DNA from 3 places in the Mesorhizobium sp. ISC11 genome. Region 1 is predicted to be linked to each of the others. Evidence: predicted binding sites of a transcription regulator. Region 1 holds the regulator's gene; each other region holds the start of a gene.
The links. Region 1 encodes PhoB, which activates phosphate uptake and scavenging genes when phosphate is short. Its sites were predicted from a motif close to TGTCATNNANCTGTCAT; they were not measured.
Positions count from the first base shown of each region.

Region 2: RPF88_RS18310 (ceramide glucosyltransferase) is a predicted target of PhoB. The motif match lies at 6,739-6,755, and genes of this name have one in related genera.
Region 3: ugpB (sn-glycerol-3-phosphate ABC transporter substrate-binding protein UgpB) is a predicted target of PhoB. The motif match lies at 6,376-6,392, and genes of this name have one in related genera.

Region 1 covers NZ_JAVSPW010000001.1:5,641,423-5,651,443, reverse strand. The annotation lists gene xylF (D-xylose ABC transporter substrate-binding protein) at 1-410, opposite strand, end outside; gene RPF88_RS27310 (ROK family protein) at 681-1,928, shown strand; gene phoB (phosphate regulon transcriptional regulator PhoB) at 1,945-2,634, opposite strand; gene phoU (phosphate signaling complex protein PhoU) at 2,651-3,358, opposite strand; gene pstB (phosphate ABC transporter ATP-binding protein PstB) at 3,385-4,203, opposite strand; gene pstA (phosphate ABC transporter permease PstA) at 4,221-5,537, opposite strand; gene pstC (phosphate ABC transporter permease subunit PstC) at 5,534-7,000, opposite strand; gene RPF88_RS27280 (PstS family phosphate ABC transporter substrate-binding protein) at 7,097-8,125, opposite strand; gene RPF88_RS27275 (PAS domain-containing protein) at 8,638-10,021, opposite strand, start outside.
Region 2 covers NZ_JAVSPW010000001.1:3,734,564-3,744,584, forward strand. The annotation lists gene mmsB (multiple monosaccharide ABC transporter permease) at 1-636, shown strand, start outside; gene araD1 (AraD1 family protein) at 942-1,934, shown strand; gene RPF88_RS18295 (ABC transporter substrate-binding protein) at 2,106-2,879, opposite strand; gene RPF88_RS18300 (2'-deoxycytidine 5'-triphosphate deaminase) at 2,980-4,074, opposite strand; SAM riboswitch at 4,149-4,226, shown strand; gene RPF88_RS18305 (O-succinylhomoserine sulfhydrylase) at 4,284-5,471, shown strand; gene RPF88_RS18310 (ceramide glucosyltransferase) at 5,479-6,630, opposite strand; gene apaG (Co2+/Mg2+ efflux protein ApaG) at 6,864-7,256, shown strand; gene RPF88_RS18320 (Hsp33 family molecular chaperone) at 7,304-8,311, opposite strand; gene argF (ornithine carbamoyltransferase) at 8,446-9,357, opposite strand; gene RPF88_RS18330 (aspartate aminotransferase family protein) at 9,375-10,021, opposite strand, start outside.
Region 3 covers NZ_JAVSPW010000001.1:5,783,904-5,793,924, forward strand. The annotation lists gene lysA (diaminopimelate decarboxylase) at 1-1,114, opposite strand, end outside; gene RPF88_RS27980 (lipoprotein) at 1,177-1,383, opposite strand; gene argH (argininosuccinate lyase) at 1,535-2,935, opposite strand; gene tlpA (thiol:disulfide interchange protein TlpA) at 2,971-3,660, shown strand; gene RPF88_RS27995 (EAL domain-containing protein) at 3,662-6,094, opposite strand; gene ugpB (sn-glycerol-3-phosphate ABC transporter substrate-binding protein UgpB) at 6,456-7,766, shown strand; gene ugpA (sn-glycerol-3-phosphate ABC transporter permease UgpA) at 7,925-8,845, shown strand; gene ugpE (sn-glycerol-3-phosphate ABC transporter permease UgpE) at 8,855-9,703, shown strand; gene RPF88_RS28015 (sn-glycerol-3-phosphate import ATP-binding protein UgpC) at 9,711-10,021, shown strand, end outside.

The sequences.
Region 1 (10,021 bases):
GCCTGCATACGGCCGACTTCCTTGTTGTCGAAGGTGAGGTAGAAAACGTCCTTGTTCTCGATCAACCGGTCATAGCCGACGACCGGAATGCCTTCGTCCAGCGCCTTCTGCACGGCCGGGCCGATGGCCGAAGCATCCTGCGCCAGGATGATCAGGGAATTGGCGCCCTGCGAGATCAGGCTTTCGACGTCGGTAAGCTGCTTGCCGGGATTGGACTGCGCATCGGCGGAGATGTACTTGTCGCCGGCGGCCTCGATCGCCGTCTTCATGGCGGCCTCGTCGGTCTTCCAGCGTTCCTCCTGGAAGTTGGACCACGAAACGCCGACGACCTTGTCCTTCGCCTGCGCGACAGACGCGAGCGTCAGCGACATGGCGGCACCCGCCAGGATGGCGGCTGTGAATCTTTTCATATTATCCTCCCTGCGCCGCGTATGGCGCGACCAAACTGGCCCGAGGGCCGGCACAGAGGCCCTATTTTTTCGAGCCTCGAAAAAATACTGGGCCAACGCCCGAACGCTGTCAACATCGATTCTGATGGATTTTGATGTCGTCTCGAATTTTTTTTCGGGCCTCGGAATAAATAAATGACACGGCGCGCGGCTTCTGCCAGTATTTGACCGCGTCACCGACAGCGTTCCAGGGCAGGAAGAACCGCGGCGACCGGGAGGATATGAAAGAGCATGTCGGTCGGAATCCGCCACGACGATTTGCGCCGCCGCAACCGCGCGATGGTGATCGCCGCGGTGCGCCGCGCCGGACAGCCGTCGCGCACCGAGATCGCCGCAACCACAAGCCTCAGCCATTCGACGATCTCGGCGATCTCATCCGACCTGATCGTCGAAGGCATCCTGACCGAAAGCAAGCCGAGCGAGGCCGGCTCGCTCAAACGCGGCCGTCCGCAGGTCGGCCTCAGCCTCAATCCGGAAGCGGCCGCGGTAATGACCGTGGTGCTGTCGCTGAACTTCCTCTCGGTCGCCGTCATCGACTATGCCGGCCAGGTAATATCCGAGGAACAGCGTCGGCTCGACACGCTGACGATGTCGCGCGACTCGCTGATCGGTGAGTGCACGGCAATCGTGCGGCGCCGCCTGGAAGATCCCGACCTGGACGTGCGCAGCATCGCTCGTATCGCGCTGGCCGTCCAGGGCATCACCGACACCCGTGCCCGCGCCATGCTGTGGTCGCCGATCACGCCGCACACCGACATCGCCTTCGCCGACATATTCGAAGAGGAGTTCGGCATCCCCGCCATTATGGAGAACGACTGCAACATGATGGCGGTGGCGCTGCGCTGGCGCGACCCCGATCGTTACCGCGACGATTTCATCGCCATCCTCCTGTCGCACGGCATCGGCATGGGGCTGGTGCTGAAGGGCGAATTGTTCACCGGCACCCATTCCTCGGGCGGCGAATTCGGCCACATGATCCATCGGCCGAACGGCGCGCTGTGTCGCTGCGGACGGCGCGGCTGCGTCGAAGCCTATGCCGGCAATTATGCCATCTGGCGCAACGCGCGGCAGATGGGCGAGGATGCAGAGCCCGTCGCCGATGTCAGCGACGCCGACATGCGCGCCCTGGCTGCCGCCGCCCGCGAAAGGGACGGGCCCGAACGGGAAGCCTATCGCAAGGCCGGCGAAGCGCTCGGCTACGGCCTCGGCAGCCTGTTTGCGCTGATCGATCCGGCGCCGGTCGCCATGGTCGGCGTCAGCGCCGCCGCCTTCGACCTGATCGAGCCGGCATTGCGGCAAGCGATTGCCCAGACCGCCGGCGGTCAGCATTCCAAGTCGATTTCCTTCGACACCGAGCCGAACGAACTGCCGCTGATCCGCGAAGGCTGCGCCATGCGGGCGCTGATCTTCGTCGATCAGGAGATTTTTGCGCCGGGCGTGCAGGCGAGATCCGGTCTCGGCGGCAAGAACGTGGCGTGAGTTCAAACGAGGGAGTTCAGTCCTCGCGAATGGCGTAACCCGCCCCACGGATGGTGCGAATGACATCGGGCATGCGGCCGTTGTTGACCGCCTTGCGCAGCCGGCCGACATGCACATCGACCGTGCGTTCGTCGATGTAGATCGTCTCGCCCCAGACATTGTCGAGCAGTTGGCTGCGCGAGAACACGCGGCCTGGATGGCGCATCATGAATTCAAGCAGGCGGAATTCCGTCGGCCCGAGCCGGATTTCGCTCTTCTTGCGATAGACGCGGTGCGACTCGCGATCGAGCACGATATCGCCGACCTTGAGCACGCTGGACAGCACTTCCGGCTTGGCCCGGCGCAGCAGCGCCTTGACCCTGGCCATGAACTCCGGCGTCGAGAAAGGCTTGACCAGATAGTCGTCGGCACCGGTCGAGAGGCCGCGCACGCGGTCGCTTTCCTCGCCTCGCGCGGTCAGCATGATGATCGGCAGCCGCTCGGTCTCGGGACGCATCCTTAGCCGGCGGCAGAGTTCGATACCGGAAACCGCAGGCACCATCCAGTCGAGCACCAGAAGGTCTGGAACGTTCTCCTGCAGCCGGATTTCGGCCTCGTCGCCGCGCGTCACCACCTCGACCTGGTAACCTTCGGATTCGAGATTGTAGCGGAGCAGCACGCCTAGCGGCTCCTCATCCTCCACCACCATGATGCGTGGCGCGATCATCGGCTGGTCACCCCTGTCATGCCGCTGGCGCGGACATTGCCGTCTCGTCCTGCTTCGGACGGTTGGCTGGCAACTGCGTGCCGGTCAAAACATAATAGGCATTTTCGGCGATGTTGGTCACGTGGTCGCCGATCCGCTCGAGGTTCTTGGCGCAAAACAACAGGTGCGTGCACGCCGTGATGTTGCGCGGATCTTCCATCATGTAGGTCAGAAGTTCGCGGAACACCGATGTGTATTTGACGTCGATGCGTTCATCATTGTTTCTGAGCGTGGCAAGCGCTGCCGCGTCAGCGGCGGCATACTCGTCGACGACCCCCTGCACCTGGATCAGCACCAGCTGCGCCATTGCGTCGATCGAATGCGAAAGGTCGTGCGGCGTGACGCTCAGCCCGACAGTGCCGACGCGCTTGGCGATGTTCTTGGCAAGGTCACCGATGCGCTCGAGGTCGCCGGCCATGCGGATCGAACCGACCACCGCACGCAGATCGTTGGCCATCGGCTGGCGCTTGGCGATCAGCGTGATGGCACGATCGTCCAGCTCGCGCTGGCGTGCATCCATGATGGCGTCGTCGGAAACCACCCGCTGCGCCAGCGCATTGTCCGAATTGAGCAAAGCCCTGGTCGAGCCACCGACCATCGAGCGGGCGAGATCGCCCATGTCGCGGATCAGCTGGCTGATCTGCTCCAGATCCTCATCGAAAGATGCGACGGTATGTTCACCCATGATCTTCGTCCCTCATATGCCAGAGATCAGCCGAACCGGCCGGTGATGTAGTCCTGGGTGCGTTTGTCGTCGGGGGTGGTGAACATCTTGTCGGTGGCGCCCTCCTCGACCAGATAGCCAAGATGGAACATCGCGGTGCGCTGCGACACGCGCGCTGCCTGCTGCATCGAATGGGTGACGATGACGATCGTATAGTTCTGACGCAGTTCGTCGATCAGTTCCTCGACGCGAGCGGTGGCGATCGGGTCGAGCGCCGAACACGGTTCGTCCATCAGGATCACCTCGGGCGACACGGCGATGGCGCGTGCAATGCACAGGCGCTGCTGCTGGCCACCGGAAAGACCCGTGCCAGGTTCCTGCAAACGGTCCTTGACCTCGTTCCAGATCGCCGCCTTCTTCAGGCTGGACTCGACGATCTGATCCATGTCGGCCTTGCGCTTGGCCAATCCGTGGATGCGCGGCCCATAGGCGACGTTCTCGTAGATCGACTTTGGGAACGGATTGGGTTTCTGGAACACCATGCCGACGCGCGCCCTGAGTTCGACGACATCGATGTTCTTGTCGTAGATGTCCTCTTCGTCGAGCGTGATCTTGCCGGTTACCCGTGCTGAATCGATGGTGTCGTTCATGCGATTGAGGCAGCGCAGGAAGGTGGACTTGCCGCAGCCGGAGGGGCCGATCAGCGCCGTCACCTGGTTCAGGCGGACGTCGAGATCGACGTCGAACAGCGCCTGCTTCTCGCCGTAGAACACGCCGACCTTGTCGCCGCGCATTTTGATCACTTCGTTCGACTTCATCTTGTCGCCCACTGCGTTTTCAAGGGACTGTTCGGTCATGATGTTCATACCAAAATGCCTTTTTTCTACCAGCGCCGCTCGAACCGACGCCGAAGCACGATCGCGGTGATGTTCATGGCCATGAGGAAGACGAGCAGGATGATGATGGCGCCGGACATGCGCTCGACGAAGGCGCGTTCGGCCTCGTTCGCCCACATATAGATCTGCACCGGCAGCGCGGTAGCCGGATCGAAAGGCGTCGTCGGTGGATCGGCGACGAAGGCGACCATGCCGATCAACAGCAGCGGCGCGGTTTCGCCGAGCGCGCGCGCAAGACCGATGATGGTGCCGGTGAGGATGCCGGGCGCGGCAAGCGGCAGGATGTGCTGGAACACCATCTGCATCTTGGAGGCGCCAAGACCGAGAGCTGCCGAGCGGATCGACGGCGGCACCGCGGCAAGCGCGGCGCGCGTCGCGATGATGATCGTCGGCAGCGTCATCAGCGTCAGCACCAGGCCACCGACGAAAGCGGCGGAGCGCGGCATGCCCAGGAAATTGATAAACACCGCGAGGCCGAGCAAGCCGAAGACGATTGACGGCACTGCGGCCAGATTGTTGATGTTGACCTCGATAAGGTCGGTGAAACGGTTCTTCTTGGCGAATTCCTCCAGATAGATGGAGGCGGCGACGCCGATCGGCAGCGCGAGCAGCAGCACGATCACCATCATATAAAACGAGCCGATGATCGCCACGCCCATGCCCGAGGTTTCCGGGCGGCTGGAGGCGCCGTAGGTGAACAGGCCGCTGTTGAAGTGCTCGGCCATCGCGCCCTCGGCCTTGAGCTTGTTCATCCAGGTGATCTGCTGGTCCGAGACCTTGCGTCGCGCTTCCTCGACACTGAGGTCGATCTGGCCCTTGAAAGCCGAGTCGAGATTGGCGGCGGCGAGGATGTTGACGTCGCGTGTCGTGCCGATCACCGAGGGATCGGCGGCAACGATGTCGCGCAACTGGACGCGGGCGCCTTCCGAAAGGAAGCCCTTGAGCTTCTGGATCATCGGCTTGTCATCAGGAGAAATGCCGAGCTTGGCCACCAGCGCGTTTTCTGCGAGCTTGGGATAATTCGCCTTGATCAGAACGCTCGGATCGGTTGCGCGCTTGCCGGAAGGATCGATCACCTTCTCGTCGAACGTGATCGGCAGCGATACCGTCGTCTGCCAGAAGGCGGTGTAGCCTTTCGAGACGATGGTGATCAGCATGATTGCCAGGAACGCCAGGCCTACGGAAATCGCCACGACGCCATAGATGCGGAAACGGCGTTCGGCGGCGTAACGGGCCTTCAGGCCGATGTCGCGGCGCGGATGGGCCGCCGGCCTGACCATCGTATCCATGGGAATGTCGGTCATTCGTACTGCTCCCGATATTTGCGCACGATGTAGAGCGCGACGATGTTCATCACCAGCGTCAGCGTGAACAGCGTCAGCCCGAGCGCGAAGGCGACCAGCGTCTGCGGCGAATTGAACTCGAGGTCGCCGGTGAGCTGGTTGACGATCTTGACGGTGATGGTCGTCATCGCCTCGAACGGGTTGATGGTGAGGTTGGCGGCGACGCCCGCCGCCAGCACGACAATCATCGTTTCGCCGATGGCGCGCGAGGCAGTCAGCAGGATGGCGCCGACGATGCCGGGCAGTGCAGCCGGCAGGATCACCCGCTTGATCGTCTCGGAGCGGGTCGCGCCGAGGCCGAGCGACCCGTCGCGCATGGCGCGCGGTACCGCGGTTATGATGTCGTCTGAGAGAGAGGAGACGACCGGGATCAGCATGACGCCCATGACCAGGCCAGCGGTGAAGATGCTCTGGCCCTGGATGAACGGCGAGCCGCCGGTCAGCGCCGCGGACAGGTCGCGCAGGAACGGCCCAAGCGTGACGACGGCGAAGATGCCGTAGACGATGGTCGGTATGCCGGCCAGCAGTTCAAGCGCCGGCTTGACCACCGAGCGCACCCTGGGCGTTGCGTATTCGGCCATGTAGACAGCCGACATCAGCCCGACCGGCACCGCAACCAGCAGCGCGACGGCGGCGATATAGAGCGTGCCGGCAAGAAGCGGGATCAGGCCGAACTGGCCCTGGCTGCCGCCCGAACCGGCAGCGGCAAAACGCGGATCCCAGACCGTGCCGAAGAAGAAACTCATCGGCGAGACGCTCTCGAAGAAGGTGATCGTCTGGAACAGCATCGAAAGCACGATGCCGACGGTGGTCAGGATGGCGATGGTGGAGGCGGCAAGCAGCCCCCACAGCATCAGCCGCTCGACATTGTTGCGCGCCCTGGCGCGCGGCTCGATCTGCCTGAGCGCATAGAAGGCGCCGGCGATCGAGGAAGCGAGAATGACAATGGCACCGAACAGGCCGAGCCGGTCCTGGACCTTGTTCGCCTCGACAGCGATCGGGATCATGTAATCCTGTGTGTCGCTCGCCAGTGCCACGCCCTTGGCGGCGAGCAGCGGCTGCAACTCGGCAAAGCTGGCAGGCATTGCGGCCAGTGTGCCAGCATCGAGTTTGCGCAGGCCCCTGGCGAGGCTCTTTACCAGGCTGACATCCAGTGCCTCGCTGGCAACCTTGCTGTCGACGGTACGCTCGGGCAAGGCAGCGTGGATGTGCCGGTCAAGATAGACCGAAGAACCGACGGCCCAGACGGCAAGCAGCAAAAGAGCAGGCAGGACGGCGAGCAGGAAGGCCCACCAGCCGTGATAGTGGGCACGCGAATGCGGCTTGACCTTGCCATTGTCCTGGGCCGCGGCACGCTGCCGGCCGATGAAAAAGGCAACCAGGCCGACGGCAACGACGATGGCCAGTACGAGCAAGGACGACATGGACCCACCCCAAGGGAAATTCTAACGCAGCCGCCATTGCGGCCTGCGGTGAAACCGGGGCGCGGATTTGACCCGCACCCCGGTTCGGCAGCTTGATTACATCGACTTTCCGGCGGCGAAAGCGTCACGCTGGGCCTGACGCTCGGCATCCGGAGCAGCAACGAGGCCGTATTCGGCGAGCGGGCTTTCCGGGCCAACCATCTGGTCGTCGAGGAAGAACTCGACATATTCCTTGAGGCCGGGAACGACGCCCAGATGCGCCTTCTTGACGTAGAAGAACAGCGGGCGCGAGACGGGATACTTGCCGCTGGCAATCGTCTCGGTCGAAGGCACGATACCTTCCACGGTGGCGACCTTCAGCTTGTCGGCATTGTTCTCATAGAAGGCGAGGCCGAACACGCCGACGCCGGTCTTGTTGGAGTCGATGCGGGCGAGCGTCTCGGTATAGTCGCCATCGATGTCGACGGCCTTGCCGTCCTTGCGGATGGCAATGCAGGTTTTGCCGATTTCCTTGTCGTCGGCAATGCCGGCGGCCTTGAGAGCAGCCTTGTCACAGCCGGCATCGAGAAGCTTGGTCTCGAACACTTCGCGCGTGCCGTGCTTTTCGCCCGGAATGTAGGCGGCGATGTCCCAGTCGGGCAGCTTCGGATTGACCTGGCTCCACTTGGTGTTCGGATTGTCGACGAGCTTGCCGTCGACGACCAGCTTGGCCGCGAGCGCCTTGTAGATGTCGGCGGGAACCAGCGCCCAGTCCGGGCCCTTGATGTCGGTGGCGAAGACGATGCCGTCATAGCCGATCCGGACTTCCTGGACTTCCTTCACGCCGGCGGCGGCGCAGGACTTGAGTTCGTCCGCCTTGATCGGACGCGACGAGTTGGCGATGTCGATCGTGTCTTCGCCGACGCCCTTGCAGAATTCCTTGATGCCGGCGCCGCTGCCGCCGGATTCGACGACCGGGGTCTTGAAGTTGGTGAACGTTTCGCCGAACTGCTCGGCAACGATCTTGGCATAAGGTAACACGGTCGATGATCCGGCGACCTGGATCTGGTCGCGCGCGGCGGCGAAGCCGGACGACGCGGCGAGCGCAAGCGCAGCGGCCGACGCCGTATAGAGGAATTTCTTCATGTGGCCTGCTCCTGTTCGGAAGATGGTCTCTCGGCGCTCGTCAGTCGGCGCCCGCTGAGGCCAATAGCCTTCGATTATAACAGTCGCATGACAGTTTGATGTCACCCCGGTAACGCGTCATCGCGATGAGCAAAACGCCGCCTGGCCGGCACTGACCACGCAGCCCGGCTTTGTCCCCGGAATCAGAGACTTGCTCCGCTTGGGGCCGAGATTGGCCGGCGATTTGGGGTTAGCCGGCCTTTACGAAAAAAAGCCGGACGGGAGCGCGTTGCTCTCAGCCAGACGGTGTCATGGCCGGGCCATCGCCGAAAACAGGTCCGTTGGGGTAGGTTGACGCTGTCTCATGCCGGCGGTCGCTGCTCCCGCCCGTAACTGGAAAGGGAGGAATCGAACGCCGCCATTGTCTCGACTGGATACAACCTTTGATATGGTGCGATCGCACCATAGTCTTGGCCGCTGGCAGGGCGCGAATCTTCGCCGTATTTCCGGCACTCGGACAGGCAGGACCGGCCCTACCCGGCGTTGCGCTGAGCCTGCCGGCTGGCGCCGACCCAGCGCTCGACCTTCTCGAGCAGCGCCCGGGGACTGATCGGCTTGGGCAGATAGTCGTCCATGCCTGCCTCCAGGCAGCGCTCGCGGTCGCCCTTCAGCGCATGCGCGGTGACGCCGACGATCGGCACATGCGTGCCGGTTTCTTCCTCCAGCCGGCGAATGGCGGCGGTCGCTTCGAGACCGTTCATCTCCGGCATGGAGACATCCATCAGGATCATGCACGGGTTGAGCCGCCCGAAGGCGTCGAGCGCCTTGCGGCCATTGCCGACGATCTCGAAACCATAACCGGTCTCGCCGAGGATCTGGGTGAACACCATCTGGTTCACCTCATTGTCCTCGGCCACCAGTATGTCCAGCCTGTCGCCACCAGCCGCCACCGGTGGCCGGGGGCGAATCGAAGGCGGCTGCAGCAGCGCCCGCTGTTCGGACGGTGCCGAGGGCTGCGGCCGCGTCACATTGCTCGCAGCGACGTCGGCCGCGAGCGGCTGCGGGTCGCTGCCGCCAGTGTTGTGGCGATGCCGCTGGATGGTGGCGACCAGCGTTTCCAGCAGCACCGAAGAGCGCGCCGGCTTGATCAGCTGGGCATCGATGCCGAGATCGCGATAGCTGGTGTTGGCGAGCGACTGGTCGACCGAGGTCAGCATGATGATCGGCGTTCCGGCAAGGCCAGCGGTGTTGCGCACGATCCGCGCCATTTCGGCGCCGCTCATTTCAGGCATCTGGTAGTCGAGCACGACGCAATCGACCGGCACGCCATAGGCGGCAGCGGCGATCAGCACCTTGAGGCCTTCGGCGCCGCTTTCGGCCGCGCAGGAATCGAACGTCCATGATGTCATCTGCTCGGTCAGGATCGCCCTGTTGACGGCATTGTCGTCGACGATCAGCACGCGCGCGCCGGTCACGTCGATCGGCATGATGCGTTGTCCGTTCTGCTGTCCGGCCCTCGGCAGCGTCACCGAAAACCAGAACGTCGAACCCTTGCCTTCGGCGCTTTCGACCCCGATGTCGCCGCCCATCAGCTCGACGAGCCGCGAGGTGATGGCGAGGCCGAGGCCGGTCCCCTCGTGCCGCCGCGTCGATGAAGTGTCGACCTGGCTGAATTTCTCGAACACCAGTTTCAGTTTTTCCTCGGGGATACCGATGCCCGTATCGGTGACCGAAATGGTGAGCTTCGTTCCGGTTGGAACCCTCTCGCCGGTGACGTCGACCAGCACATGGCCCTCATCGGTGAATTTCACCGCATTGCCGAGCAGGTTGGTGACGATCTGCCTGATGCGGCCGACATCGCCGATGAACAGGCTCTCGAGCCGAGGCTCGACACGTACGATCAGCTCGAGGTCCTTC
Region 2 (10,021 bases), 1.9 Mb from region 1:
GTCGTGCTCGGCCTGATCGCCGTGCTGGCCTATGCCTATTTCGGGGTGAGGACGCGTCGCAAGCGCGAACGCCATGGCTATGAGGCCGAGCCCTTTGCCCTGTTCGTCGTCAAGACGCTGGTCGCCAGCGCCCTGGCGCTGTTCCTGGTCTATGAGTTCGCCAGCTACAGAGGCCTGCCGGTCGTGCTGCTCGTCATGGGCGTGCTGATCTCGCTGTTCGTCTTCGTCACCAAGCGCATGACCATCGGCCGCCGTATCTACGCCATGGGCGGCAATGCCAAGGCCGCGCAGCTGTCAGGCATCAACACCGAGCGGCTGACGCTCATGGTGTTCATCAATATGGGCGTGCTGTCGGCGCTCGGCGGCCTGATCATCGCGGCGCGACTGGGACAGGCGGTGCCGGCCGCGGGCCTCGGCAGCGAGCTCGACGTCATCGCCGCCGTCTTCATCGGCGGCGCCTCGGCGATGGGCGGCGTCGGTCAGGTCATCGGCGCGGTGGTCGGCGGCTTCATCATGGGCGTGATGAACAACGGCATGTCGATCATGGGCGTCAATGTCGACTGGCAGCAGGTGGTCAAAGGCCTGGTGCTGCTCGGCGCCGTGATCTTCGACGTCTACAACAAGAACAAGGCTTGAACGGACTTAAGAGCAATTCCAGGAAAAGTGTGAAACGGTTTTCCGCCCGGAATTGCGCCAAGACAATGAGTTAGAGCGGTTCGCCGTTTCCGTGAAACGGTGAACTGCTCTGGTCGAGGAAAGCAGGAGGCATACGATCGCGACGCTGCCGGCAACCCGCCGGTAACAGAAGTCCCTGAGGGACCAGGCCCGCGAGCGCAATCCGAACTGAGAATTTAAACCGTGGCATGGACGAGGTCCCGGCCGCGCTGAGCAAGGTTTGCCGTTTTGGCAGCCCTGCCAAGGCAAATGAGAGAGGATTCATCATGCTGATCTCCCAGATCCTTGACGACGCCGAGACCATCCGCGTCGTCGCCCGCAATGGCGGCAAGACCCGGATCATCAATGGCGCCCGCAGCGTCTATTCGCTGGCGATGGAGGCCGCCCGCACCGGCGTCGGCCTCGTCGCGCTGATCGAACGCAAGGGGCTTGGCGAGACGGTCGATCTCGAGGCCGCTTACAAGAAGGGGCGGCTGCTGTCGCCGATCAATCACCCCGATCCGGCGCATCTGCACCTGACCGGCACCGGGCTGACGCATCTCGGCTCCGCCGCGACGCGCGATTCCATGCACAAGAAGCTGAGCGCCGACGGCGAGGAGCAGCTCACCGATTCCATGAAGATGTTTCGCATGGGGCTGGAGGGCGGCAAGCCGGCGAAAGGCCAGATCGGCGTGCAGCCGGAATGGTTCTACAAAGGCAACGGCACGATGGCGGTGGCGCCAGGCGCCGCACTCCTGTCACCGGCCTTTGCCAAGGACGCCGGCGAAGAGCCCGAAGTCGCCGGCATCTATGTCATCGGCGACGACGGCGCACCTTTCCGCGTCGGCTTCACGCTGTCGAACGAGTTTTCCGACCACGTCACCGAGCGCGTGAACTATCTGTTCCTCGCGCATTCCAAGCTGCGCAACGCCTCGTTCGGGCCGGAGATCCTGATCGGCGACCTGCCGTCCGACATCCGCGGCACCTCGCGCATCGTGCGCGACAGCGAGGTGCTGTGGGAGAAGCCGTTCCTGTCCGGCGAAGCGAACATGTCGCACACCATCGCCAACCTCGAACATCATCATTTCAAATACGCGGCCTTCCGCCAGCCGGGTGACGTGCATGTGCACATGTTCGGCACGGCGACACTGTCCTTCGCCGACGGCATCACGACCGAGGCCGGCGATGTCTTCGAGATCGAGGCCGGGGATTTCGGCCTGCCGCTGCGCAACCCGCTTGAGATCGAGCAGCCGGTGAAGGTGGCTGTGAAGGCGCTTTGAGAGCGCGCCTTTCCTTCTCCCCAAGTGGGAGGTGGATCGGCGCGTTAGCGCCGAGACGGATGAGGGGTGTTCCAGCGGAGTGAAACGTTGGCGTTCCCTGGAACACCCCTCATCCGTCGCCTCCGGCGACACCTTCTCCCACAAGGGGAGAAGGAAAAAGGCGCCTCTGCCTCAATAGATATCGAAGTCGAAATACTTGGCCTGGATCTTCTTGTAGGTGCCGTCGGCGACGATCGCGTCGATGGCCGCGTTGAGCTTGTCGCGCAGGGCCGTGTCGTCTAGGCGCACGGCGATGCCGGCCTGGGTCTCGGTACCCTTGACGTCGCCGACCAGCTTGCAGCAGCCGTCGCTTGCCTTCTTCAGCCAGTCCATCAGCACGAACTTGTCCGAGATCACGGCGTCAAGACGACCGTTGGTCAGGTCGGTGATCGCCTCTTCCTGGGTGGGATAGAGTTTGGCCTCCGCGCCCGCCTTGCCATATTCATTCTGGGCATAGTCGGCTTGCGTGGTCGAAGCCTGGGCACCGACCGTCTTGCCGGCAAGGGCCGCCGGTTCGGTCGAGGTGAGATCGGTGTCCTTCGGCGCCACCAGAGCCAGCGGTGTCGTATAATATTTGTTGGTGAAGGCGACCTGCTTCTTGCGCTCTTCGGTGATGCTCATCGAGGCGATGATGGCGTCGAACTTCTTGGCCTGCAAAGCGGGAATGATGCCGTCCCAGTCCTGGGTAACGATCTCGCATTCGACCTTCATCTGCGCGCACAGCGCATTGGCGATGTCGATGTCGAAGCCTTCCACCTTGCCGTCAGCGGTGATGGTGTTGAACGGCGGATAGGCGCCCTCGGTGCCGATCTTGATTTTCTCCGCCGCCTGCACCGACGGAGAGCCGGCCAGCATTGCCAGCATGGCAGCGCCCGCCGCCGATATGACCCATTTCGAAAATCGCATTTTCTTGGTTCCCCTTGAACGCCGCCAGCTTGACGGGCGGCAAGGCAGCCAAGCATGCCGAACCGGCACAGGCAAGTATTTTGCCTTGGGGCAATGAGTGTCAGCGCGCGGCGCGGAAATGCTTGGACAGCTTCAGGCCCTGCGCCTGGTAGTTGGAGCCGAGATCGGTGCCGTAGAGTGCCTGCGGCCGCTTCAGCATATGCTCGTAGACCAGCCGGCCGACGATCTGGCCGTGGTCGAGGATGAACGGCACTTCATGGCTGCGCACTTCCAGCACCGCCCGGCTGCCGGTGCCGCCGGACGCGGAATGGCCGAAGCCCGGATCGAAGAAGCCGGCATAATGGACGCGGAATTCGCCGACCAGCGGATCGAAGGGCGTCATCTCGGCGGCGTAGAGCGGCGGCACATGCACCGCCTCCTGGCTGACGAGGATGTAGAATTCATCGGGGTCGAGCACCAGTTCGCCGGCGCCGCTCTTGTGGATCGGTTCCCAGAAGTCGACGACTTCCTGGGCCGCGCGCTTGTCGACATCGACGAGGCCGGTGTGATGCTTGCCGCGATAGCCGACCAAGCCGCTTTGATCGCCGTTGAGGTCGATCGACAGCGCGATGCCGCCGCCGGAAATGTTCGGCGGCTCGGTGGCGACCAGCATCTGCGTGCGATGCAGGTCGTGCAACTCGGCTTCGGAGAGCAGCGCATTGCCGGTGCGGAAACGGATCTGCGACAGGCGCGACCCGGTGCGGACGACGATCGGGAAGGTGCGCGGGCTGACTTCCAGAAAGAGCGGGCCATGATAGCCGGCGGCGATCTTGTCGAACTCGTGGCCGCGATCGGTCATGACGCGGGTGAAGATGTCGAGCCGCCCGGTCGAACTCTTCGGATTGGCCGAGGCTGAAATGTCCGCCGGCAGCGCCAGGCTTTCAAGCAGGGGCACGATGTAGACGCAGCCGGTCTCCAGCACCGCGCCCTCGACCAGATTGATCTCGTGCAGTTGCAGCCGGTCGAGCTTTTCCGAGACCTTGTGATTGGGGCCGGGCAGGAAGGAGGCGCGCACCCGCCAGGCCTTGTCGCCGAGCCTGAGATCGAGGCTGGCCGGCTGGATCTGGTCGGTGTCGAGCGCACGCGCCGACTTCAGCGCGCCGGACTGGAACAGCGCCGATATGTCCTGGTCGGGAAGAATGCCTGTCTGCCGCAAGGCTCCACTCCTGCTTGGTACAAACCTCTTAATGAAGCCGGCAATTGACGCAAGCGCGGTGCGGGTCTAAAGGGTCGTTATCCCGTGGTGATTTGGCCGGTCGGCTTGCAGCCACGTTAAACAAGTCGCTAAAGGACCGTCGGGCCGCAAGGCCGTATGGACCGGTTGCGACTTTCGCGGCCGGTTTTTTTGTGTCTGGAAGAAAAGCGATGAGCACCAAGAAGCGCAACTGGAAGCCTCAGACGGCACTCGTGCACAGCGGAACGCTGCGTTCCGGTTTCGGCGAAACGTCAGAAGCGATCTATCTCACCCAAGGCTATGTCTACGAAACGGCGCAAGCCGCCGAAGCCCGTTTCAAGGGCGAAGAGCCGGGTTTCATCTATTCGCGCTACGCCAATCCGACCGTCGACATGTTCGAGAAGCGCATGTGCGCGCTGGAAGGTGCGGAAGACGCGCGCGCCACCGCGTCGGGCATGGCCGCGGTGACGGCCGCCCTTCTGTGCAGCGCCAAGGCCGGCGACCATATCGTGGCGGCGCGTGCGCTGTTCGGCTCCTGCCGCTGGGTGGTCGAGACGCTGGCGCCGAGATACGGCATCGAGGCGACGCTGGTCGACGGCACCGACATCGCCAACTGGGAAAAGGCGGTCAAGCCGAACACCAAGCTGTTCTTCCTGGAAAGCCCGACCAATCCGACGCTGGAAGTGGTCGATATCGCCGCTGTCGCTTCGCTTGCCAATTCGATCGGCGCCAGGCTGATCGTCGACAATGTCTTCGCCACGCCCCTGCAGCAGAAGCCCTTGCAGCTCGGCGCCCATATCGTCGTCTATTCGGCGACCAAGCACATAGACGGCCAGGGGCGCTGTCTCGGCGGCGTCATCCTGTCGGACAAGAAGTGGATCGACGAGAACCTGCACGACTATTTCCGCCATACCGGCCCAAGCCTTTCGCCTTTCAACGCCTGGACGCTGCTGAAGGGCCTGGAAACGCTGCCGCTGCGCGTACGCCAGCAGACGGAAAGTGCCGGCCGGATCGCCGATTTTCTGGCCGAACGGCCGGAAATCGCGCGCGTCATCTATCCCGGCCGCGCCGACCATCCGCAGGCCGACATCGTCAAGAAGCAGATGTCGGGCGGCTCGACGCTGATCTGCCTGGACGTCAAGGGCGGCAAGCAGGCGGCCTTCGCCTTGCAGAACGCGCTCGACATCGTCCTGATCTCCAACAATCTCGGTGACGCCAAGAGCCTGATCACCCACCCGGCGACGACGACGCACAAAAATCTCAGCGACGAGGCGCGCGCCGAGCTCGGCATCGGGCCGGGCACGCTCAGGCTGTCGGTTGGCCTGGAGGATACCGACGATCTGCTCGAGGACATCGCGCAGGCGCTGAAGGCCAGGTAGGAGGCCTTCAGGCGCTGGACGGCGTCTCTTCCAGCTCGGCCGTCTTGGTGCCGATGGTCATCGCATTGCCGCGCCAGTCGACGGCGCCGCCGAGCCAGCCGCGCCCCCACATCGCCGGCAGGATCAGGTCGCGCGCCATGATCGCGGCGACCATGCGTGGCGACAGGTACCAGCCCTTGGACCAGGCCAGGGCGCACTCCGGAAGATAGAAGGCCGCCAGCACGGCAAGGGCGATTGCCCAGAGGCTGAAGCCGGCGCTTGCCGCTGCAATCAGCGCAAGCACCAGCGGCACCACGGCGCCGGTCAGGATTTCGGGTGCGAAGAACAGCGGGAAAGTGACGCGGCGCAGGCGCGCCCAACGGGCCTGACGCGACCAGATGTCGTCAAACGAGCGCCGGCCAAGCGGCTGCTCGAAGGGGGCGGCGACGAGATTGACGCGCAGGCCGAGACTGTTCACCAGCTTGGTCGCAGCGGCATCCTCGGCGATCTCGGCGGCCAGCGCGCGGATGCCGCCATTGGCATCGAGCATCGGCTTGTTCCAGAGCATGCTCTTGCCCTGGGCAAAGCCGAGGCCGAGCGCCTCGCCGGCATATTGCCAGCGCGCCTGCAGCGTGTTGAGGAAAGCGCATTCGACCTCGGCCCAGAAGCCGGCCGGCCGCGAACCGATCGGCGTCGAGCAGACAAGGCCGGTGCCGGGCCGCCAGGCAGCCATCAGGTGCTGGATGTAGTCCCTCGGCATCAGCACGTTGGAATCGGCCAGGACGACCCAGTCGTGCCGCGCCGCTTCCCAGCCCTTGACGCAATTGTTGAGTTTCGGATTGGCGCTGATGCGGTCGTCGCCGACAAGCAGCCGGGCCGGCACTTTCGGAAACCGGACGATCGTCCTGTTTATCAATTTGACCACCGGATCGTCGGCATGGGCGACGCAGAAAATCAGCTCATAGCGCGGCCAGTCGAGCGAGAAGGCGCGCTCCAGCGTCTCCTGCGTGAACGGCTCGACGCCGCGCGACGGCACGACGATCGACACCGGCCGCGGCTTGCCGGCCGGCGGCGCAATGGTGCGACGCCGTCTCAGACGCGACGCGGCGAGCACGATGCTGGCGAGATTCGAGAGGATGAGGACGGTCGAAAGCGTGGCGGCTATGAGAGTGAGTTGCATCGAGATCCGGTCACTCCAGGAAAACCGGTCCGCAAGATGGCCGGTTTCAACAGTTCAGCAGAGCGCCCGAGTCGCGCGTCACCAGTCCGCGCACACCACCATTGTCATATGTCACTTAAATGACATTCTTTGTCGGCACCTGCCCGCGAGGCCGGCCAGAGGAGGCTTCGATCGGTTGACCTAACCGCACGGAGCGCCGAAAGTTCCGCTGGAACCGTTTTTTGGAGCCGCTTATGTATAGCGCCGTCACGCGCAACATCGAAGTGCAGGTCAGGCCGTTCTATCTGGAGGACCGTTCGGATCCCTCTGAGAACCGCTATGTCTGGGGCTATCAGATAACGATCGACAATCAGTCGGACGATTTCGTGCAGCTTCTGTCGCGCTATTGGCACATCACCGACGGCACCGGCCGGGTCGAGGAAGTGCGCGGCCCCGGCGTGGTCGGCGACCAGCCCGAACTCAATCCCGGCGACAGCTACCAGTACACATCCGGTTGCCCGCTCTCGACACCGTCCGGCATCATGGTCGGGCATTACACGATGCGCAACAAGCGGGGCGAGACGTTCGACATCGCCATTCCGGCGTTTTCGCTGGACTTGCCGGGGACGCGGCGGACGGTGAATTGATTTCGCCTCACCGGCCGCGGAGCGACCGGTGAGGCGTGGTTTCTACTCTACTGGGCCGCGAATTCCGCCGGGTCGAAATCATATTGCTTCGAACAGAATTCGCAGGCGACGTGGATGCCGCCGTCTTCGGTGCTGTCCTTGATCTCCTGGGCGGAAAAACCCTCGAGGATGCCGCGGATCTTGTCCCTGGAGCACGAGCACTGGTCGGCGACCGGAACGCCGCCGAAGACGCGCACGCCATGCTCGTGGAACAGCCTGTAGAGCAGCCGCTCGGCGCCGATCGTCGGGTCGATCAGTTCGGTCGGCTCGATGGTGCCGAGCAGAGCCAGCAACTCCTGCCAGGAATTGTCGACCGGATCGTGGATCTCCTCACGCGGATCGCCATCGCCGCCCGGCAGGTCCGGGACGCGCATGCGCTCGGGCGACTGCGGCAGGAACTGCGCCAGGATACCGCCGGCGCGCCATTGCTCGCGGGCGCCGCCGGGACCGGGCGTCAAAAGCTTGGCCACCGACAGCCTGATATCCGTCGGGATCTGCTCCGACTGACGGAAATAGGTGCGTGCCGCGTCTTCCAGGGTCTCGCCATCGAGCTGGACGATACCCTGATAGCGTTGCGTATGGGCGCCCTGGTCGATGGTCAGCGCCAGCACGCCACTGCCGAGCAGCGTCTGCTGGGAGGTTTCGCCCGCCGCGACCAGCGCTTCCAGCCGGTCGGCATCGAAACGCGCATAGGCGCGCAGCGCCGAGGGCGTGGAAAAATCCGCAACCAGCATGTCGACGGGTCCGTCGGTGCGGGTCTGCAGGATGAACTTGCCCTCGAACTTCAGCGAAGTGCCGAGCAGCACGGTCAGCACACAGGCCTCCGCCAGCAGGCGGGCGACCGGCTCGGGATAATCGTGGCGGCTGAGGATGGCGTCCAGCATCGGCCCGAGTTGGACCGTGCGGCCGCGCACGTCGAGAGGGCCGACCTCGAACGGCACGACGTGATCGTCGCCGGCATAGCCGAATTCGCCGAGTTTGGGGTAATGTTCAGTCACTTGATAGGTTTCCAACATGACAAAGCTCCAGGGCGCGGCGATGCCGCCCTCCGGGGCGCATGCGTCGAAACGCGCTTGATTTGCGTGATGCGGCGCAAATAGGCATCACACGCCCGCAGATCAAGCTCCCAGGGATCAAGCGCCCAGACACTTCAAGCGCCTAGACACCAGGCAAGCACGGCCTTCTGGGCATGGAGCCGGTTCTCGGCTTCGTCGAAGACCACCGAATGCGGTCCGTCGATAACCTCGTCTGTCACTTCCTCGCCGCGATGCGCCGGCAGGCAATGCATGAACAGCGCGTCCGGCTTGGCTCTCGCCATCAGCTTGGCATTGACCTGGTAGGGCGAGAACACATTGTGGCCGCGGGCGCGATGCTCCTGGCCCATCGACACCCAGCAATCGGTGACGATGCAGTCGGCCTGGTCGACGGCTTCCTCGGGCGAGCGGGTGAAGTGCAGCTTGCCGCCATGCGCCTGCGACCAATCGATATGCTTCTGCGCCGGCTCGCTGCCTTCGGGAACGGCGACGTTGAGGTTGAAGCGGAACCGGGCCGAGGCCTCGAGCAGGGAATGCAGCACATTGTTGCCGTCGCCGGTCCAGGCGATGGTCTTGCCGGCTACCGGACCGCGATGTTCCTCGAAGGTCATGATATCGGCCATCAGCTGGCAGGGATGGGTATCGTCGGTCAGTCCGTTGATCACCGGCACGGTGGCGTTCTCGGTCAATTCCAGCAGCCGCTCATGCGAGGTGGTGCGGATCATGATCGCATCGACATAGCGCGACAGCACCTTGGCGGTGTCGGCGATGGTCTCGGAACGGCCGAGCTGCATCTCGGTGCCGGTCAGCATGATGGTCTCGCCGCCGAGCTGCCGCATGCCGACGTCGAAGGAGACGCGCGTGCGCGTCGACGGCTTGTCGAAGATCATCGCCAGCACCTTGCCTTCGAGCGGTTTGGTGCGCTCGCCGGCCTTGAGCCGCGCCTTTCGCACCACCGCGTCGTCCAGCATCAAGCGCAGGTCGCCTTCGGAAACGGTGGAAAGATCGGTGAAATGGCGAACTGACATCAGCAATGATTCCGGGATTACTTCGCCGCGGCGGAAGCGATCGCCTCCGCCAGGCCCTTGGCGCCGGCGCGGATGCGGTTGAGCGCGTCATGGATCTCGGCGTCGGTGACGGTGAGCGGCGGCAACAGGCGAATGACGTTGTCGCCGGCCGGAACCGTCAACAGGTGCTGGTCGCGCAAGGCCATGTTCACCTTGGTGTTGGGCATGGCGCATTTGAGGCCGAGCATCAGCCCGGCACCCCTGATGTCCTCGATGATTTCGGGAAACTCGTCGGCGACCGACGCCAGACCCTGCTTCATCAGCAGCGCCTTGCGCTGGACATCTTCGAGGAAGCCGTCTTCCAGCACGACATCGAGCACGGCGTTGCCGACCGCCATGGCAAGCGGGTTGCCGCCGAACGTGGTGCCATGCACGCCGGCGGTCATGCCGACCGCCGCTTCATCCGTGGCAAGGCAGGCGCCCATCGGGAAGCCGCCGCCGATACCCTTGGCAATCGCCATGATGTCGGGCGTTACACCCGACCATTCATGTGCGAACAGCTTGCCGGTGCGGCCGATGCCGCACTGGACCTCGTCGTAGATCAACAGCAGGCCGTGCTGCTCGCACAATTGCCTGAGCCGCTTCAGCGACTGCGTCGGCACCGGGCGGATACCGCCCTCGCCCT
Region 3 (10,021 bases), 140 kb from region 1:
CGGTGGAGACGGCAATCATGTCGCCGGCCTTCAGCCTGGGCAGATCGCGGTCCAGGCCGATATAATCGCCGGTCTCGCAGACCGGGCCGACGACGTCGACCATCATGCGCGGCGTGTCCGCCGGCGGCTGCACGACCGGACGGATATCGTGGAAGGCATCGTAGAGCGTCGGCCGGATGAGATCGTTCATGGCGGCGTCGACGACGAGGAAGTTCTTGGCGTCGCCTTCCTTTACGAAGATCACTTCCGAGACGAGGATACCGGCATTGCCTACGATCAGCCGGCCCGGCTCGAACATCACCTTCAGCCCGAGCTTGGTGACATGCTTCCTGACGATCTGGGCATAGGCATCGGGCAGCGGCGGCGGGTTGTTGTCGACGCGATAGGGGATGCCGAGGCCGCCGCCGAGGTCGATATGCTCGATGGCATGGCCGTCCGCCCGCAGCGCGCCGACCAGATCGACAAGCAGGGCGAAGGCGTCGTCGAAGGGCTGCAGCTCGGTGATCTGGCTGCCGATATGGGTGTCGATGCCGGTGATCCTGATGCCGGGAAGCGTTGCCGCGCGGGCATAGACCTGCCGCGCCCGCTGCCACGGGATGCCGAATTTGTTCTCGGCCTTGCCGGTGGAGATCTTCTTGTGGGTCCTGGCGTCGACATCGGGATTGATGCGCAGCGAGATCGGCGCCACCTTGGCAAGGGCAACGGCTCGCGCCGACAACAGCTCAAGTTCAGGCTCGGACTCGACGTTGAAGCAGAGAATGCCGGCGGCAAGGGCAAAGTCCATTTCGCGCGCGGTCTTGCCGACGCCCGAAAACAGGATCTTGCCGGCCGGAATGCCGGCGGCCAGCGCCCGGCGCAATTCACCTTCCGAAACCACGTCGGCGCCGGCGCCGAGCTTCGCCAGCGTCCGCAGGACGGCCTGGTTGGAATTGGCCTTCATGGCGTAGCAGACCAGCGTGTCGAGCCCGGCAAAGGACTGGGCAAACACCCGGTAGTGCCTGGTCAGGGTGGCCGTCGAGTAGCAGTAGAATGGCGTGCCGACCTGTGCGGCGATATCTGGTATCGCCACGTCCTCGGCATGGAGCACGCCGTCGCGGTAGTCGAAATGGTTCACGGGAGTGGTTCCGGAAGTTGCGGCAAGATGAGATCGGGTTGGAAGGCCCCGCTCTCGTCGGCCTAGATCAGCGGGTCGAGGATGAACTTCTTGTCCTTGACCGGTTTTTCCGGCTCCGGCGGCACGGGCTGATGGGCCTTCGAGGCATCCTTGCGCGCCTGCACGGCCGCCTCATAGGGCGTGTCGAGACCGCCCCTCCTGCCGCAGGCCGAGACGGCCGCGATCGCCACCAGCAGCGTCAGCGTCACCAAAATCCTGCTTCCGGTCATCGATCCATCCGTCCGAAACGTTTGTCAGCCGCCGCTTTTAGCCGAGTTCTAGGCGCATTGCACCCCGAGATATTGCTCGTCGCAATATCTGGCGCAACGTCCGGATATTGCTGGTCGCATGTCCGGGATATTGCTGGCGCAACATCCGGCATTACGCTTTCGCCAGTCGCTTTTTCCAGCCGCGGATCTGCTTCCTCACTTCCGACGGCGCGGTGCCGCCGAAACTGGTGCGGCTCTTGACCGAGTTCTGCACCGCCAGCACTGAGAATATGTCGGCCGTGATGCCGGGATCGATCGACTGCAGATCCTCCAGCGAAAGCTTCTCCAGCCCCACCTTCTTGTCTTCGGCCAGCGCCACCGCCCGGCCGGTGACATGATGCGCCTCTCGGAACGGCAGGCCGAGCGTGCGCACCAGCCAGTCGGCAAGGTCGGTTGCTGTCGCGTGGCCGGAGCCGGCGGCCTTCTTCATCGCGGCTGCGTTGACCGTCATGTCCGAGACCATGCCGGTCATCGCCGCCAGCATCAGGTCGAGCGTCTCGGCGGCGTCGAATACCGATTCCTTGTCTTCCTGCATGTCCTTGCCATAGGTCAAAGGCATGCCCTTCATCACCGTCAGCAGGCCGACCAGATGGCCGGTGACGCGGCCGGTCTTGCCGCGCACCAGTTCGGCGGCATCGGGATTCTTCTTCTGCGGCATGATCGACGAGCCGGTGGAAAACGAGTCCGACAGCCTGACGAAGCCGAATTGCGGCGTCGACCAGATGATGATCTCTTCGGCCAGCCGCGACAGATGCGTGGCGCAGATCGCGGCCATGGCAAGGAACTCGAGCGCGAAATCGCGATCCGAGACGCTGTCGAGCGAATTGCGCATCGGCTCGCGGAAGCCGAGCCCCTTGGCGGTCCGGTGGCGGTCGATCGGGAAGCTGGTGCCGGCAAGTGCGGCGGCACCGAGCGGGCTTTCGTCCATGCGTTCGATCGCATCGCGGACACGCGACAGGTCGCGCGAAAACATCTCGACATAGGCCATGCAGTGATGGCCGAAGGTCACCGGCTGGGCCGCCTGCATATGCGTGAAGCCCGGCATCACGGTCGCCGCATGCTCCTCGGCCCGCTCCAGCAGCGCCTCAATCAACCCCTTCAACGCCTCGGCGACGCGAAAGCACTCCTCCTTGACCCAGAGCCGCAAATCGACCGCGACCTGGTCGTTGCGCGAGCGGGCGGTGTGCAGGCGGCCGGCCGCCGGGCCGATCAGATCGGCAAGGCGCGCCTCGATGTTCATGTGGATGTCTTCGAGCCGCGTCGAGAACTCGAAGCTGCCGGCCTCGATCTCTCTCAGGATCGTGTTCAGCCCGTCAGCGATTTTTTCTTGATCGGCCGTCGAAATAATGCCCGTTTGCGCCAGCATCTCGCTATGGGCGATCGAGCCTTTGATGTCCTGCGCATAGAGTTTGCGGTCGAAGGAGATAGACGCGTTGATCGCTTCCATGATGGCGGCCGGACCCGAGGCAAAACGTCCGCCCCACATCTGGTTGCTGGTTTTCTTATCGCTCATGGCTATAACCCGTGCTTCGGAGCAGTTTTGAGAAAATGGCAGACGGTAGTAGATTCTTCCCGGCCCCGCGCCTGATCCTCGCCGCCTTGGTGGCGGGCGCGCTGGCGGGCGCGGTCGCGGTATATGTCAGCGAGAGCCGGTCTGGCAACAATGCACCGGCACAAGCTGCCGTGGGTGAGAGCAAGGACGACGTGGCCTGCGCGGCCAAGAGCGACCGCGCCAAGAAGGTCGCGGCTTCGGCCACCGGTGAGGTCGCGGCACTTTTGCCGGCCGATCCGCCACAATCCCTGAAGAGCCTTGCCTTCAACGGTCCGGACGGCAAGCCGATGACGATTGCCGATCATGCCGGCAAGACGGTGCTGCTCAATCTGTGGGCGACATGGTGCGCGCCGTGCCGTGCCGAAATGCCGGCGCTCGATGCGCTGCAGAAGGAAAAGGGCAGCGACGCCTTTCAAGTGATCGCCGTCAATGTCGATGCCGGCGACGATGTGAAGCCGAAGAAGTTCCTCAGCGATACCGGCGTCGCGACGCTTGGCTATTACCGGGATTCGACGATGGCGCTGTTCAACGACCTCAAGAAGCGCGGCTTGGCGCTAGGCCTTCCTGTCACCATGCTGGTCGACGGCGAGGGCTGCCTGATCGCCCATATGAACGGCCCGGCCGAATGGTCGGGGCCGGACGCCAGGCGGCTGGTCGAGACGGCACTCAAGCCCGAGAGCCTCTAGTCTAGCGTGTGGCTAGCGCAGGTGCCGGTGCGAAGGCCAGAACGCTTCTGTCGCGCAAGGTAGCGGGTTTGCTGCCGACAGCGGGTGTGACGACACCGGTCAGATCGCCGAATTCTTCGATGAGAGCTGGCCTGCCGATATAATAGCCCTGGCCGATCTCGCAGGCTTCGGCGTCCAGGAATTTCAGTTCGCCGAGCGTCTCGACCCCCTCCGCCAGAACCGGCAGGCCGAGACCACGTCCAAGTCCCAGGACGGCGCGCACGATCGCCGCGACCTGGCCGTTCTTGTCGACCGACTTGATGAAGGAGCCATCGATCTTGATCTTGTCGAAGGGGAAGGCGCGGAGGTTGGAGAGCGAGGAATAGCCGGTTCCAAAATCGTCCATGGCCACGCGCACGCCCAGCGCCTTGACCTGCCGCAAGGTGGCCAGCGCCCGCGGCATGTCCTTGACAAGCGCCGTCTCAGTGATCTCAAGCTCGAGCCTGCCGGGCGCCAGGCCGGAATTCAGCAATGTTTCGTGGACCTTGCGGCTGAAATTCGTGTTGTGGAGCTGCACCGCCGAAACGTTGACGGCCACTGTCAGCGGATTTTCCCAGCGGGCGGCTTCCTCGCAGGCAGCCGTCAGCACCCATTCGCCAATCTGGCCAATGGCGCCGCTGTCTTCGGCCACCGGGATGAATATGGCCGGCGACACGTCGCCGCGCGTCGGATGCCGCCAGCGGACCAACGCTTCGAAGCCGACCATCTTTCCGCTGCTGATCTCTTTCTGCGGCTGGTAGACGAGATAGAACTCCTGGCGTGCGACCGCCTGGCGCAGTTCGTGCTCCATGACGCGCTTGTCGCGGGCCTCGGCCCCCATCGATGCTTCGAAATAACGGTAAGTGTCCTTGCCTTCGGTCTTGGCCCGGTAGAGTGCCGTATCGGCGTGGCTTATCAGGCTGGCCTGGTTTTCGGCATCCGACGGATACAGCGCAATGCCGATGCTTGCCGACACAAGGCCGCCGCCGACCGAGAGCCGGTTTTCCTCGCGCATGGCGGTCAGCACGGCGTTGGCGATACGGCCCGCCTCCAACGGGTCGGCCAGGTTCGGCGCGATGATGGCGAACTCATCGCCGCCCAGCCGCGCCACCATCTGCCCTGGACGAAGGATACCGGTCGCGCACTGCGCAACCTTCTGCAGCATGGCGTCGCCTGCGCCGTGCCCATACAGGTCGTTGACCTCCTTGAACCGGTCGAGATCAAGCAGCAGAAGCGCAAGCTGGCCGCCTTTCCTGGTCCGGACCATCGCAGCGATTTCCGTCTCCAGCCGGCCGGAAAAGCTGCGGCGATTGGCCAGTCCGGTCAATGGATCGAAATGGGCAAGCCGCAGGATCTCCTGTTCCGCCTTCTTGCGCTCGCGAATGTCGCGGACCGCGACCACGTTGTGCGGTTTGCCACAGTAGTCGATGCTCCTGGCGATCAGCTCGACAGGAATGCTCGTGCCATCGCGACCGCTCAATTCGGCCTCCTGCGGCTGTTCGCCGAAGCCCGACATATCGGATCCGAAGAGATCGCCAAGCTGCATTCCGTTCAGGGTCGCTGTTGCTTTGCCCGTCAGTGCCGCAATGCTGTCATTGGCACTGATGATGCGGTTGCCGTCGCAGACGATCAGCCCCTCCACGGCGGCATTGGCCAGGCCGTGCATGCGGTCGACCTCGAGCTTCTGGCGACGGAAGCGCAAATCGATCCACAGCGCCGATGCCGACAGAACTAGGATCACCAGTGTGGCGGCGGCGGCCGCGAAAGCCTGCGAGGTCGGCTCGATCGTGTATTCGGATATGACGATCGAGGGATCGGGGAAGATCGAGACGGCACCCATCCCGATGAAATGCAGGGTGCAGATCGCCAGCGTCAGCAGCACCGCGCCGCCGGATGTCGCCTTCAAGGAGGGGCGGCGCTGCACGACACGCAGCGCCAGCGCCGCGAGCGTTACGCCGGCCAGCAGGGAAACGGCGACAAGCAACAGGTTCCACTCGATACGGCCCTGAACCTCGAACGCCGCCATGCCGATGTAGTGCATGGCTGCGATACCGCCGCCCAGCACGGCGCCGCCGACGAGATGATAGTCGAACTCATCCCGCAAGGTGGCGATCCACATGCCGGCTGCCGTCAAAGTGACCGAAGCAGCGAGCGAAAGCACGGAGAGTGCCGGATCATAAGCACTGGGTATGCCCGGTGTGAATGCGAGCATGGCGATGAAGTGCGTTGCCCAGATGCCAAAGCCGGTCGAAGTGGCCGCGATCATCAGCCAGGCAAGCCGGTTCCGATCTGTGGAACGGCTTATGTGCTGAAGCAGGTTGACAGCAGAGAAGCAGGAAATTCCGCAGATCAACGCGGCGAGTGCGACCAGTCTCAGATCATGTTCGTTGACGATACAATTGTAGACCGTCAGCATTTATTTCACCTGAGCTTTGGAAATAAACAGGGCAGCAGGATTGAGTAGCGCGTTGCCGTTGAGGGATCGATAAAGTCGGCTGCAACCTTGGCGTGTCTCTTCGGGTTGCTGCGGCTGCAATCAGGGCTGACACGCCGAAAGCCAGCTTGACGGTCCCGACGGTGCTTCCTGGCGCGCTTGTCGTCGCGCTAAGCCGGCTAACCGCATCGCTTCCCATGCCTCCAAGCGGAGGCGAGCGTTGCGTCAGGTAAAGGGTGAAGTTCGTCGATCTGCAACAAAACCGTTGTCTGATTGTCATGAGCGACACATATTGCCTTCGCGGGAGTGCCCCCTTTCGCCAATGACAAACGGGAGATGAAACATGAAGTCCTTCGGCTTCGCGGCCGGTGTTGCCGCTACCTTTATGACGCTTTCCTCAACCTCCGCTTTTGCCGTCACGCAGATCAGTTGGTGGCACGCCATGACTGGCGCCAATGCCGAAGTCGTCGACAAGATCTCCAAAGATTTCAATGCCAGCCAGAGCGACTATGAGCTCGTTCCGGTGTTCAAAGGCACGTATCCCGAGACGCTGAATGCCGGCATTGCCGCCTACCGCGCGGGCCAGGCGCCAGACATCATCCAGGTGTTCGACGTCGGCACCGGCGTGATGATGGCGGCCGAAGGTGCCATCAAGCCCGCAGCCGATGTGTTGACCAGCGCTGGAATGACCTTCGACAAGAGCCAGTATCTGCCAGGCATAGTCGGCTATTATTCGAAGCCGGACGGCACCATGCTCTCCTTCCCCTACAACTCCTCCTCGCCGATCCTTTATTACAACAAGGATATCTTCAAGAAGGCTGGTCTCGACGTCGATAGCCCACCCAAGACCTGGAATGAAGTGTGGGAAGACGCCAAGAAGATCAAGGCGAGCGGCGCGGCCGCCTGCGGCTACACCTCGACCTGGCTGACCTGGATACATCTGGAGAATTTCGCGGCCTGGAATGACGTGTCATGGGCCACCCAGCAGAACGGTCTGGCCGGCGGCGATGTCGAGCTCAAGATCAACGCGCCGATTTTCGTCAACCATTTCCAGGCGCTGGCGGACCTCGCCAAGGACGGCACCTTCAAATATGGCGGCCGCACCTCCGAAGCCAAGCAGATCTTCCTTGCGGGCGAATGCGGGATCATGACCGAATCGTCCGGCGGACTTGGCGATATCGTCAAGTCCGGCATGAATTACGGCATTGGCCAATTGCCGTATGACAGCGACGCCAAGGGTGCGCCGCAGAACACGACGCCGGGTGGCGCCAGCCTGTGGGTTTTCGCGGACAAATCCGATGAGGAATACAAGGGCGTCGCGGCCTTCTTCGCCTACCTGTCGAAGACCGAGGTGCAAGAATACCTGCACCAGAAGTCGGGTTATCTGCCGGTAACGCTGGCGGCTTATGAAGCGACCAAGAAGTCCGGTTTCTATGACAAGAATGTCGGCCGCGAGACCCCGATCCTGCAGATGACGGGTAAGACGCCGACCGACAATTCCAAGGGCGTACGTCTGCCGAATCTGCCGCAGGTGCGCGATATCCAGAACGAGGAGTTCGAGAAGATGCTCGCCGGCCAGCAGACCGCGCAGCAGGCGCTCGACAATGCGGTTACGCGTGGCAATGCCGCGATCAAGGAAGCGCTGGGGAATTAGAGCGAGCGCAGGTCCTTGCTCTACGGCGCACCTACCTGTCCCGCCGGGCATCTCCCCTCGGTGAGGGGAGTTTTGCCGTGCCTTGCGATTTCGCCAATGGTCGATGATGCCCAGTCCGAGACGCTCATCAAAGCCATCTTGGCGGAGAGGGGTGCCGCATGGTGCCGCCCGCCTCATCACCTCGGAGTGGCTCCGTGACCCCTCGCGTCGTGTTCCCCAACAAGGTCCTTCCCTACCTGCTTGTGGCGCCGCAACTGGCCATCACGCTCGTTTTTTTCTACTGGCCGGCCGGTCAGGCGTTCTACCAATCCATGCTCAGGCAGGATCCGTTCGGGCTGAGGACCAAGTTCGTCTGGTTCGCCAATTTCAGGAAAGTGCTTGCCGATCCGGCCTACCTGAACTCGATCAAGGTCACGGTGGTGTTTTCCCTTGCGACCGCTATCGTCGCCATGTGCGTGGCGCTCCTGCTGGCGGTCATGGCAGAGAAGGTGGTGCGCGGCAAAGGTCTCTACCGCACGCTCTTGATCTGGCCCTACGCGGTGGCGCCGGCGATTGCCGGTATGCTGTGGCTATTCCTCTTCAACCCTTCGATCGGGTCGCTGGCCTACATGCTGAGGAGTTTCGGCATCGCCTGGGATCCACTGCTCAATGGCACCCACGCCATGATCCTGCTGGTGTCCGCCGCTGCCTGGAAGCAGATCAGCTACAATTTCCTGTTCTTCGTCGCCGGCCTGCAGGCGGTGCCGAAAGCCTTGATCGAGGCGGCGGCCATGGACGGCGCCGGCGAGACCAAGCGATTCTGGACCATCGTCTTCCCGCTGCTTGCGCCGACGACCTTCTTCCTGCTGGTCGTCAACACCGTCTATGCCCTGTTCGACACGTTCGGCATCGTCCATGCCGTCACCGGGGGCGGTCCGGGCAAGACGACTGAGACGCTGGTCTACAAGGTCTACAATGACGGCTTCGTCAATCTGATCCTCGGTGACTCGGCGGCGCAGTCGGTCATCCTGATGATCATCGTCATCTCGCTCACCGCCATCCAGTTCCGCTATGTGGAACGCAAAGTCCATTACGGCTGAGGGCGAGCGATGATCGGCCAGTCACCGCTCCGCACCGTCATCGCCCACGCCATGCTGATCCTCGGCATATTGATCGTCGCCTTCCCGATCTACTACACGTTCGTTGCCTCGACGCAGACGCTGCAAACGATCCTCAGGCCGCCATTGCCGCTCCTGCCCGGCGATCAGTTCTGGAACAATTACAGCGAGGCATTGTTCGGCGGTGTCGGCCGCATCGGCGGCGTCAGCGTCGGCAGGCTGCTGCTCAACACGACGATCATGGCGCTCGGCATCGCGGTGGGAAAGATATTCATCTCGATCCTGTCTGCCTATGCGATCGTGTTCTTCCGCTTTCCGCTGCGCATGACCTTCTTCTGGCTGATCTTCATCACCCTGATGCTCCCCGTCGAGGTGCGCATCCTGCCAACCTACAAGGTGATGGTCGATCTCGGCATGATCGACACTTATGCGGGCCTGATCATCCCGCTGATCGCCTCGGCCACCGCCACGCTGCTGTTCCGCCAGTTCTTCATGACGATTCCTGGCGAATTGGTTGAGGCGGCGCGGGTCGACGGTGCGGGGCCGTGGCGCTTCTTCTTCGATATCCTGTTGCCGCTGTCGCGGACAAATATCGCGGCGCTGTTCGTCATCCTCTTCATTTATGGCTGGACACAGTATCTGTGGCCGTTGCTCGTCACCAACAGCAGCAACATGAACACGATCGTCATCGCGCTCAGAAAGATGGTCTCCTTCGCCGATGCCGATACGCAATGGCACCTGGTCATGGTTACAGCGATGCTGGCCATCGTGCCGCCGATCCTGGTCGTGGTGCTGATGCAACGCTGGTTCGTTCGCGGCCTGGTCGATTCCGAAAAGTGAGAAGCTGATGGCGACCGTCGATCTGAAGGATGTGAAGAAGGTCTACCCCAGCGGTTTCGAGGCCGTGAAGGGCGTTTCAATCGCGGTTCCCGACAAGGAGCTTTGCGTGCTGGTCGGCCCGTCGGGTTGCGGCAAGTCCACGCTGCTCAGAATGATCGCCGGGCTTGAAACCATCTCCTCGGGAACAGTTGCGATCGACGGCAAGATCGTAAACTCAACCGGTCCGACCGAGCGTGACATCGCCATGGTGTTCCAGAACTACGCGCTCTATCCGCATATGAAAGTCTACGACAACATGGCCTATGGGCTGCGCAACCG